2 regions of the Oerskovia jenensis genome follow, and region 1 is predicted to be linked to the other one. Evidence: predicted binding sites of a transcription regulator. Region 1 holds the regulator's gene; the other holds the start of a gene.

Region 1 (5,580 bases):
GAGAAGCTCACGCGCGCCCAGTTCCAGCAGATGACGCAGGACCTCATCGACCGGACCAAGGCGCCGTTCCACGCGGTCATCCGCGACGCCGGCATCTCCGTCAGCGACATCGACCACATCGTGCTCGTGGGTGGTTCCACCCGCATGCCCGCCGTGACCGAGGTCGTCAAGGAGCTCACGGGCGGCAAGGAGCCCAACAAGAGCGTCAACCCGGACGAGGTCGTGGCCGTCGGCGCCGCGCTGCAGGCCGGTGTCATCAAGGGCGAGCGCAAGGACGTCCTCCTGATCGACGTCACCCCGCTGTCCCTGGGCATCGAGACCAAGGGTGGCGTGATGACCAAGCTCATCGAGCGCAACACGGCCATCCCGACCAAGCGCAGCGAGGTGTTCTCGACCGCCGAGGACAACCAGCCGTCGGTGCTGATCCAGGTCTTCCAGGGTGAGCGCGAGTTCGCCCGCGACAACAAGCCGCTGGGCACGTTCGAGCTCACGGGCATCGCCCCGGCCCCGCGCGGCCTGCCGCAGATCGAGGTCACCTTCGACATCGACGCGAACGGCATCGTCCACGTCGGCGCGAAGGACCGCGGCACCGGCAAGGAGCAGAAGATGACCATCACCGGTGGCTCCGCGCTGCCGAAGGAGGACATCGACCGCATGGTCAAGGAGGCCGAGGAGCACGCGGCCGAGGACAAGAAGCGTCGCGAGGAGGCGGAGACCCGCAACCAGGCCGAGTCCTTCGTGTACTCGACCGAGAAGCTCGTCGCGGAGAACAAGGAGAAGCTCCCCGCCGAGGTCGTCACCGAGGTCGAGGCCGACATCGCGTCGGTCAAGACGGCCCTCGAGGGCACCGACGCGGACGCCGTGAAGTCTGCCCACGAGAAGCTCCTGGCCTCGAGCCAGAAGATCGGCGAGGCGCTCTACGCGTCGGCCGAGCGTGAGCAGGCCGCGGGCGACCAGGGCGCCGCTGACGCGGATGCCGCTGCGGCCGCCGGTGCGACCTCGGCTCCCGACGAGGACATCGTCGACGCCGAGATCGTGGACGAGGACGACAAGAAGTGACGAGCGACGCACAGGGCCCCGAGGAGCTCGGCTCCGAGGACCAGCCCTTCCACTTCACCGACAAGCGCAAGGTGACCCCGGAGGGGCAGCCCAAGGAGGCTGCCCCCGAGGGGGCCGGCTCCGCGCCCGGTTCGGCCGGGAACGACGCGGAGAGCGACCCGCTGGCCGGGCTCGACTTCGAGCCCACCGGCGAGGCCGGGGACGACGCAGCTCTTCTTGCTGCGCAGTCCGAGGCGGCGGCCCACCTCGACGCGCTCCAGCGCGAGCGGGCCAGCTTCACCAACTACCGCAACCGGTCGCTGCGTGACCAGGAGGCCGCGCGGGTCAAGGGCGTCGAGGACGTCCTGGCCGCGCTCCTGCCGGTCCTCGACGACATCGACCGGGCCCGCCAGCACGGCGAGCTCGACGGACCGTTCGTCGCGATCTCCGACAAGCTCGACGCGAGCCTCGCGAAGTTCGGCATCGAGCGGTACGGCGTCGTGGGCGAGGAGTTCGACCCGACGGTCCACGAGGCGCTCATGCACCAGGTGGACCCCGAGGCCACGTCGGCCACGGTCAACATGGTCATCGAGCCGGGCTACCGGATCGGCGAGAAGATCGTGCGCGCCGCGCGCGTCTCGGTCGTCGGACCGGAGTAGAAACGGAAGGTGGGTGCCAGGTCCTGCGGGACAGGGCACCCACCGGACCCGGGACGCCCGACGGCGGAGCGCACCTTCCGCGTGAAGGTGACCTCCGCCGTCGGGCCCCGGGAGCACGACCACTATCGATGTAAGCACCACCACCGGCCCCGGGGCCGGTGAGACCTACGAGAGGAGGCGCCTTGACCGGTCAGGACTGGATCGAGAAGGACTTCTACGCCGCGCTGGGCGTCCCCAAGGATGCCGACGACGCCGCGATCAAGAAGGCGTACCGCAAGCTGGCCCGCACCTATCACCCCGACCAGAACCAGGGTGACGCGAAGGCCGAGGCGAAGTTCAAGGAGATCGGCGAGGCCTACGCGGTCCTGTCCGACGCCGAGCAGCGCCAGCAGTACGACGCGATCCGTGCCATGGCCGGCGGGGGCGCCCGCTTCTCCGCAGGAGCCGGCGGACCCGCCGGTGGCGCCGGAGGGTTCGAGGACATCTTCGGCGGCATGTTCGGCGGCGGTGGCGGCGGAGGTGGGGGAGGCCGCGTGCGGTACTCCACCCAGACCGGCGGTGGCGGCGGCTTCGAGGACATCCTCGGGTCGATGTTCGGCGGCGGGGGAGGCCAGACCGGCTTCCGCCCCAACGCCGGGTACCAGCGCCCGCAGGCGGGCGCCGACGTGCACTCGTCGGCCACGCTCGGGTTCCGGCCCGCCGTCGAGGGCTCGACCGTCAACGTCACGACCGAGGGCCGCACCATCACGGCGCGCATCCCGGCCGGCGTCCGCGACGGCCAGAAGATCCGGCTGCGCGGCAAGGGCCGACCCGGCGTCGCGGGCGGCCCACCCGGCGACCTGGTCATCACGGTGCACGTCACGCCGCACCCCGTGTTCTCGGTCGACGAGAAGCACAACCTGCGCCTGACCGTCCCCGTGACGTTCGCGGAGGCAGCCCTCGGCGCGACCATCGAGGTCCCGACGCTCGACGGCAAGCCCGTCAAGGTCAAGGTCCCCGCGGGCACGCCGTCCGGCCGCACGCTGCGCGTCAAGGGCAAGGGCGTCAAGACCGCCAAGGCGACGGGCGACCTGCTCGTCACGATCCAGGTCGTGGTGCCGCAGAAGCTCTCGAAGGCCGCCAAGGAGGCCGTCGAGGCGCTCGCCGCCGCGACCGACGGCGAGAACGACGTACGTTCCGACCTGTTCGGGCGCGCGGCCGAGTAACGGGCGGGCGACCAGCAGGCACGAGGAAGAGCGAGGAGGAGAGCATGGCGAGGAACGAGGCCCCCACGGGGAGCCAGATCCCGTTCAACGCGTACGACGACGCCCCCGTGCTCGCCATCTCGCAGGCCGCGACCCTGGCCGGGATGCACCCGCAGACGCTGCGTCAGTACGACCGGCTGGGACTCGTGACCCCGCGCCGCACCATGGGGCGTGGTCGCCGCTACTCCCAGCGGGACGTGGCCAAGCTCCTCGAGGTCCAGCGGCTCTCCCAGGAGGAGGGCATCAACCTCGCGGGCATCCGCCGTATCCTCGCGCTCGAGGAGCAGGTGAGTCGGCTCGAGTCCCGCCTCGACGCGTTGTCCGCCCGGCTCGAGGGAGGACGCGTGTTCGCGGCCGGGGTGAGCGGCGACGTCGTCGTGGTGCCCCGTGGACGCCGCGTGCGGCGCTCGCGGGGGGAGGAGACGGGGGCAGGCGGCCAGGTCGTCGGTGAGGCGACGGAGGCGCGGGCCCTCGTCCTGTGGCGTCCCGGCCGGGGCTCCTGACCCTTCCCGTGCCCCCCGCCCGACCCGGTGGGCTCGCCCGCACCTGAATCCTCCGGGCGCAATTACGTGCGGTGTGCGTGACGTAAAAATGGCGGAATTCCGCCGAAGTGAGTGAGGCCTTGCTTCCTATACACAGGATGCGCGAAGGAATACCGTGAAGGAATTGCACGGTTGAACGCCCCTGTCCTTCGAGCAAGGAGAAGTCCCATGAGCAGCCTGATGGAGATGCCCCAGGTCGTCGAGTGTTCGATCGACGGATGCGGATACAACCACGAGCACGGCTGCCACGCCGGCGCCGTGACGATCGCCGCGCACGGCAGCGAGGCCGAGTGCGCCACGTTCATCCCCCTGACCGCCAAGGGCGGTCTGGACAAGGTCATCGCCCACGTCGGTGCCTGCCAGCGCGGCGAGTGCGCGCACAACGAGTCGCTCGAGTGCAACGCCTCCTCGATCCGCGTCGGAGCCGGCCCCCAGGGCGCGGACCACGCCGACTGCCTGACCTACAGCCCCCGCTGACCCTCGCGCCGTCCCCCCACGCGCGATTCCCCCACGACGCCCCGTCGTCCCTCGCCGGACGACGGGGCGTCGTGGCGTGCGGGGGGACTCGCCGGGCGGCCGGAGCACCCGACGACCGCGTGGTCTAGCGAGAGAGGTCGTGAAGCATCTTCGCCGCGTCGGCATGCTGCGCGGGAAGGGGCTCGACCCAGATGCGGGGCGGGCGCCGGAGGATCGCCGTCACGCCGAACGTGAGCGCGATGCGTTCGATCCTGTGCCGGAGCTCCGCACGGACCGGGCCGACGTCGGCCGTGCGAGCGCAGAGCGCCGCGTAGATCCCGCCACCGAGCGTCGCGACCGGGTGCCCGAGGCCGAACGTCTCGGTCAGCACCTTGCCCATGGCTGCCGCGCGGGCGACCTTCTGCCAGCCGTCGATGCGTTCGACCGCGACGTCCACCAGGACGAGGCAGTGCGTGGTCGGAGCCGGCGTCCCCAGGCGGTCGGCCAGTCCGTAGGTCTCCTGGAGGCGCTGGACGAGGTAGGGGACCGTGACGAGCCCCGATCGAGGATCGGTCGTCGGCGGAGCGCCCGGAACCACCTCGTTGCCCACGGCCCACCCGGTGCTGACTGCCCGCAGCACGCGAAGATCGGGAGCGGTGCCCCAGAGGTCGAACAAGCAGGTCAGGTCGTCGATCGTCTCGCCGATGCTGATCCCGTCGCGGCCGCGGGCCTCACCGAGCCGCTCGGCCGCAGCGGCCGGGCAGCGGGAGTCCGTGAGCGCCTCGACGAGCGCCTCGACGGCAGGGTGGTACCAGTCGCCTGGCCGCAGCCAGACGCTGTTCGTGCTGGCCGCCTGCCACTCGTCGAGCAGCGAGGCGACGGCTGGCTCGGGGTAGCCAGGTCGTAGGTCCATACCTATGAGACGTGTGAGGCCCGTGCTCATGACGCGACAGCGGCGTCCTGATTCTCTTTCATCCACTCGACACACCGACGGACATGCAGCACATTCCGTCGGTTCTGTCATCCTGACAGACGGACAAGACGGGCGAAACCGCGTTGAGACGTAGATAACACCACCAGTTTTCCCGTCTAGGATGAACGGGAGAGCCTTGCCTGACGAGGTGAGGCGGAGTCAGAGGCGGTAGGGCATGACGCAGGTCGACACGTCGAGGGACGATGCCCCGACGAGCGATGCCGAGCTGATCACCGCCGTTCGTGCGGGAGACTACGCGGCATTCGGTGCGCTGTACGAGCGGCATGCCGCCGCGGCGCGCACCGTGGCGCGCCAGTACGTGCGCTCGGGCTCGGACGCCGACGACATGGTGTCCGAAGCCTTCGCCAAGGTCCTGGGCATCCTGCAGTCCGGTGGCGGACCCGACGTGACGTTCCGCGCCTACCTCTTCACCGTCGTCCGGCGCCTGTCCTACGACCTGTCGAACGCGGGCCGACGCACGCAGCCCACCGACGACATCGAGACGTTCGAGAGCGCGTTCGGACCCATGGCGTCGACCGAGGACCCCACGCTCCTGGGGTTCGAACGATCCGTCGTGACCAAGGCCTACCAAGGTCTGCCCGAGCGATGGCAGGCCGTGCTCTGGTACACCGAGGTCGAGGAGATGAACCCGGCCCAGATCGCTCCGC
Region 2 (5,580 bases), 950 kb from region 1:
ATCCTCATCGACCGCAACCGGCGGTTCCTCGTGGGCGAGCCCGCGGGGGTCGCGACCCGGGACGCCGTGCTCCGCGAGCTGCTCGCCGACCCGGAGGTCGACCGGGTCACGTACCTGCGGCTCGAGTTCGTCGGTCCCCGGTCGCTCTACCTGGTCGCGAGCGTCGACCTCGTGGGGGACGACGACGAGCACGTGGTCGCCGAGCGCATCGACGCGCTCGAACGTCGCGCGACCGCGGCGCCCGTGATCGCCGGGGCCGTCATCTCGGTGTCCCCGGCGAGCGAGCCGTCGTTGGTCCCGTCGGACGAGGTGAGCCGCCGAGAACGGACCTGAGGTCGCCTGGCCCCCCGGACCGGCCGCAACCTCGTTCTCGAGGGTCACCTCCCGGGCAGACCTGCAGTCTCAGGCAGGCAGTCGCTCGTCGAGCCAGGCGAAGACCTCGGTGAGGAACGCCGTCCGCGCCGGCTCGGGGGACAGCACGAGGTCGTGCGCGCCGCCCTCGATCTCGACGAGCGTCACGTCGTCGCCGAGGCCGGGAGCGCGGTCCTTGATGTGCTGGACGTCGAGCACGCTGTCGGTCGTCACGACCTCGGGGTGCCAGCCCTTGTTCGGCCCGGACCGGGCCGAGGTCAGGACGAGCACCGGGCACTGGACGTGCAGACCGCGCGCGATCTGCGCGTGCCCGCGCCGGATCTCGCGCGCCCAGCCTGCCCGCGCGGGGAAGCCCTCGTGCGGCTTCCAGCCGAGCTCGTAGGTCCACTCGCCGCCGGTCCCGGAGTGCAGGGCCTGCCCGTAGGCGTCGTCGAGCGAGCCCACCACGAGCCGAGGGGCGAAGCGCCCGACGACGTCGATCACCCGGGTGGAGATCACGCGGTCGAACCAGGACGAGTTGAGGTCGAACCAGGGGCTGTTGAGGACGAGCGCAGCCACCTTGCCGGGGCGCGCGTTGGCCCACAGGCTCGTGACCAGGCCACCCGTGGAGTGCCCGACGACCACGAGCTCGTCGTGCCCCTCGGCCCGGATCACGGCGGCTGCCGCGTCGAGGTCCTGGGCGTAGAGGCTCAGGTCGTCGATCATGTTGGGGTCCTTGCCGTCCTCGGTCCAGTGCGCGAGGGACCGGCCGTACCCGCGCAGGTCGATCGCGTAGAACGCGTAGCCGTGCTCCTCGAAGGCGTCACCGAGGTGGGTCTGGAAGAAGTAGTCGACGAACCCGTGGACGTACAGCACGGCCCGACGGCGCCGCTCACCCCCCGGGGTCGTCGCACCGTCGGTGTGGGCAGCGTGGGCAGCGTGGGTAGCGGACGCGCGGGCCGCGGGGGCGGCGGCGAGCTGCCCGGGGTCCGGCGCGGCGCCGTCGGGCACAGGGCTCGTGGCCTTGCGGACGAGCGTCGCGGTGTCGCCCCCCGGGAGGTCGAGCGTGCGGGCGACCCAGTCGGGTCCGAGGACGTCCTGCTGCCAGCCGTGCGTCATGGTGCTGCCCTTCGCGCGCGGACTCGGGCGGTGCCGCGGTGCCGCCATTGTCCACCGCGGGGGCGGACCTGTCAGAGCGAGCGTGACCTCGGGGTCACGCTCGCTCTGACAGGACGTGGCGTGGTCCTCAGGCGGGCGGGGTGAGACCCGTCGGGGGAGCCGGGGGAGCCGGTGGTGTGGCGGGCGCGGCGGGCCGCAGGTCCTCCCGCAGCCGCGTCGACTCGTCCATCTCCGAGTCGTCGACCTGCTCGCCACCGGGCTCGGTGACCTGCGCGGTCCACGTCTGTGCGGGTGTCGCGGGCGCGACGGGGGCTGAGGGGGCTGCGGACGCCGGAGCGTAGGGCGCGGCCGCACCGCTGGGAGTCACCGGAGGTACCGGAGGCGCGGGCGGGGTGCTCGGCGGGGCGTACTGGTGCGTGGGCGCCTGAGGCGGAGCCGGCGGCTGCGCGGGGTAGGGCTGGTGCGGGGGCTGCTGCTCGCCAGGGAGGCCGTAGGGCTGGGCGGGCGGCGGCGCCTGGGCCGGATGGCCGGCCTGCCCCGGGTATCCCGGCTGCCCCGGGTGCCCACCCTGCCCCGGCTGCCCCGGGTACGCGCCCTGTCCGTGAGGTCCCGGATAGCCCGCAGCCGGTGCGCCGTGGTCGTACGGCTGCGCCGCAGGAACCTTCTTGGGGCGCAGCAGCAGCCACGTGACGACACCGATCACGACGAGCCCCGCGAGCACTACGGCGACGACGAGGAGGAGCGTGACGTCCATCAGAGACCTCCCTCTGATGCGCCTGCGACGTTCCCCGTGGCGCGCCCCGCGTCCGCGGTGGCCTCCTCGGCGATCGGGCGAGCGGTCGACGCCGTGGTGCGCTCGCTGTGGTCCGGTGCGATGGTGGCAGGAGGTTCGAGCCGTCGTGTAGTCACGCCCCACAGCATCCCGTGGATCGGTGGCGCAGAGAAGGGGGCGTCGTCGGCCGGTTCGGTGTCGGTGCCCGCCGCGCCGACACCGCATGGCCGACATGACGGACAGAGTTGAGTGGAATAGGCTCAAGTCAGGTCCTGTTGTTCCAGGTAGACCCAGACCCTGAAGTATCCGGAGACCCCATGGACACCAAGTTCACCACCATGTCCCAGCAGGCCATCGGCGAGGCCATCCAGACCGCCTCGGCCGCCGGCAACCCCCAGCTCGAACCCGTGCACCTCCTCGCCGCGCTGCTCACGCAGGAGGGCGGCGTCGCCGTCGGGCTGCTCGACGCCGTGGGCGCGAACGCCCAGGCCATCGGCCAGAAGGTGCGTGCCGCGCTCGTCTCGCTGCCCACCGCGAGCGGCTCGGCCGTCGCCCAGCCCACCGCGTCGCGTGGCACGTCGGCCGCGCTCGACCTGGCCTCGAAGGAGGCCCAGGGCATGGGGGACGAGTACGTCTCGACCGAGCACCTGCTCATCGGCATCGCCGCGGGCTCCTCGCCCGCCGCGCAGATCCTGGGCGACGCCGGGGCGAGCGCCGACGCGCTGCGCTCGGCGCTACCCGCGGTCCGTGGCTCGGGCCGCGTGACGAGCCCCAACCCCGAGGGCACGTACAAGGCGCTCGAGCAGTACGGCCAGGACCTCACGGCGGCCGCTGCCGAGGGCAAGCTCGACCCCGTGATCGGGCGCGACTCGGAGATCCGCCGCGTCGTGCAGGTCCTCTCGCGCCGCACCAAGAACAACCCGGTCCTGATCGGTGAGCCCGGCGTCGGCAAGACGGCCGTCGTCGAGGGGCTGGCCCAGCGCATCGTCGCGGGCGACGTCCCCGACTCGCTCAAGGGCAAGAAGCTCATCTCGCTCGACCTCGCGGCCATGGTCGCGGGCGCCAAGTACCGCGGCGAGTTCGAGGAGCGCCTCAAGGCCGTCCTGGAGGAGATCAAGTCCTCCGACGGCGAGGTCGTGACGTTCATCGACGAGCTCCACACGGTCGTCGGTGCGGGTGCGGGCGGCGAAGGAGCCATGGATGCGGGCAACATGCTCAAGCCCATGCTCGCCCGCGGCGAGCTGCGCCTGGTCGGCGCGACGACCCTCGACGAGTACCGCGAGCACATCGAGAAGGACCCCGCCCTGGAGCGTCGTTTCCAGCAGGTGTTCGTGGGCGAGCCCTCGGTCGAGGACACCGTCGCGATCCTGCGCGGTCTCAAGGAGCGCTACGAGGCGCACCACAAGGTGACGATCGCCGACTCGGCGCTCGTGGCCGCCGCCGCGCTGTCCGACCGCTACATCACGGGCCGCCAGCTCCCCGACAAGGCGATCGACCTGGTCGACGAGGCCGCGTCGCGCCTGCGCATGGAGCTCGACTCCTCGCCCATCGAGATCGACGAGCTCCAGCGCGCCGTCACGCGCCTGGAGATGGAGGAGGTCGTGCTCTCTGAGTCCGACGACCCCGCCTCGCGCGAGCGTCTCGAGAAGCTGCGCGCCGACCTCGCCGACCGTCGCGAGGAGCTGTCCGCGTTGACCGCGCGCTGGGACGCCGAGAAGGCCGGCCACAACCGCGTGGGCGACCTGCGCGCCAAGCTCGACGAGCTGCGCGTCCAGGTCGAGCGGGCCATCCGCGAGGGCGACCTCGAGACCGCGGGCCGCATCCAGTACGGCGAGATCCCGCAGCTCCAGGAGCAGCTCCAGGCCGCCGAGCAGGAGGAGGCGTCGATCGACAGCGACGAGTCCGCCACCGCGCCGCAGGCACCCATGATCGCCGACAAGGTCGGCGCGGACGAGATCGCCGAGGTCGTCTCCGCGTGGACCGGCATCCCCGCGGGCCGCATGCTCCAGGGCGAGTCCGAGAAGCTCCTCCACATGGAGGACGTGATCGGCAAGCGCCTGATCGGCCAGAAGGCCGCGGTCGCGGCGGTCTCGGACGCCGTACGGCGTTCGCGTGCGGGCGTCGCCGACCCCGACCGTCCCACGGGCTCGTTCCTGTTCCTCGGCCCCACGGGCGTCGGCAAGACCGAGCTCGCGAAGGCGCTCGCGGACTTCCTGTTCGACGACGAGCGCGCCATGGTGCGCATCGACATGTCGGAGTACAGCGAGAAGCACAGCGTCGCACGCCTGGTCGGTGCCCCTCCGGGGTACGTCGGCTACGAGGAGGGCGGCCAGCTCACCGAGGCCGTGCGGCGCAGGCCGTACTCGGTCGTGCTGCTCGACGAGGTCGAGAAGGCGCACCCCGAGGTGTTCGACATCCTGCTGCAGGTCCTCGACGACGGACGGTTGACCGACGGCCAGGGCCGCACGGTCGACTTCCGCAACGTCATCCTGGTGCTGACGTCGAACCTGGGTTCGCAGTTCCTCGTGGACCCCATGCTCGACGACGCGGCCAAGCGTGAGGCCGTCATGTCGGCGGTCCGGTCGAACTTCAAGCCGGAGTTCATCAACCGGCTCGACGACGTCGTGATCTTCGACCCGCTGAACCTCGACGAGCTGGGGCGGATCGTGGACATCGCGGTCGACCGGCTCGGCGAGCGCCTCGCGGACCGTCGCCTCACGCTCGAGGTCACGCCCGCCGCGCGCGAGTGGCTCGCGCTCGAGGGCTTCGACCCGGCGTACGGGGCGCGCCCGCTGCGCCGCCTGGTGCAGCGCGAGATCGGCGACCGCCTGGCGCGCAAGCTCCTGGCGGGCGAGGTCGCAGACGGCGACACGATCGTCGTCGACCGGTCGCAGGTCGAGGGTGAAGGGCTGGAGCTGACCGTCCAGCGTTGATGTGCACGCGCGTCCCAATCAATACGTGAGAAGTCCTTCCGAACCTCTTGCGGGGCGGACAGGCCGTCGACAGTATGGTCCTGTTCGTCCCGCAGGGGGATGGCAGGAGGGAACGCAATGAAGCGAAAGATGCTGACAGTGCTGGCGACCGGAGCATTGGTGGTCGGAACGGTGTTCGCGGCCGGACCGGCCTCCGCACGAGGGGCTGCGGGGCCAGGGTGCAGCTTCAACGTGACCGCCACGACGAGCGGAGTCTGGACGACGCCGGGAAGCTGTAGCCAGGCCCGTGCCGGGATCAACTACTTCACGCCGAGCGGTCAGATGGTGAGGCAGAACGGGGCCTGGTCGACCGGGAAGTCGACGTCGGACGCGATCAACCTCAACATCACGGCTCGTCAGGGCCAG

The links. Region 1 encodes HspR, which represses chaperone genes until heat shock. Its sites were predicted from a motif close to AAGTTGAGTCNNNNNGACTCAACTT; they were not measured.
Region 2: clpB (ATP-dependent chaperone ClpB) is a predicted target of HspR. The motif match lies at 2,485-2,509, and genes of this name have one in related genera.

The regions. Positions count from the first base shown of each region.
Region 1 is NZ_JAFBBO010000001.1:3,010,124-3,015,703, forward strand. Features, by position in the region: gene dnaK (molecular chaperone DnaK) at 1-1,059, shown strand, start outside; gene grpE (nucleotide exchange factor GrpE) at 1,056-1,697, shown strand; gene JOD49_RS13575 (DnaJ C-terminal domain-containing protein) at 1,880-2,902, shown strand; gene JOD49_RS13580 (heat shock protein transcriptional repressor HspR) at 2,947-3,444, shown strand; gene JOD49_RS13585 (DUF1540 domain-containing protein) at 3,652-3,960, shown strand; gene JOD49_RS13590 (hypothetical protein) at 4,085-4,852, opposite strand; partial or broken gene JOD49_RS20915 (sigma-70 family RNA polymerase sigma factor) at 5,088-5,580, shown strand, end outside.
Region 2 is NZ_JAFBBO010000001.1:2,060,285-2,065,864, reverse strand. Features, by position in the region: gene JOD49_RS09285 (cation diffusion facilitator family transporter) at 1-333, shown strand, start outside; gene JOD49_RS09280 (alpha/beta hydrolase) at 403-1,470, opposite strand; gene JOD49_RS09275 (hypothetical protein) at 1,598-2,224, opposite strand; gene clpB (ATP-dependent chaperone ClpB) at 2,560-5,175, shown strand; gene JOD49_RS09265 (hypothetical protein) at 5,293-5,580, shown strand, end outside.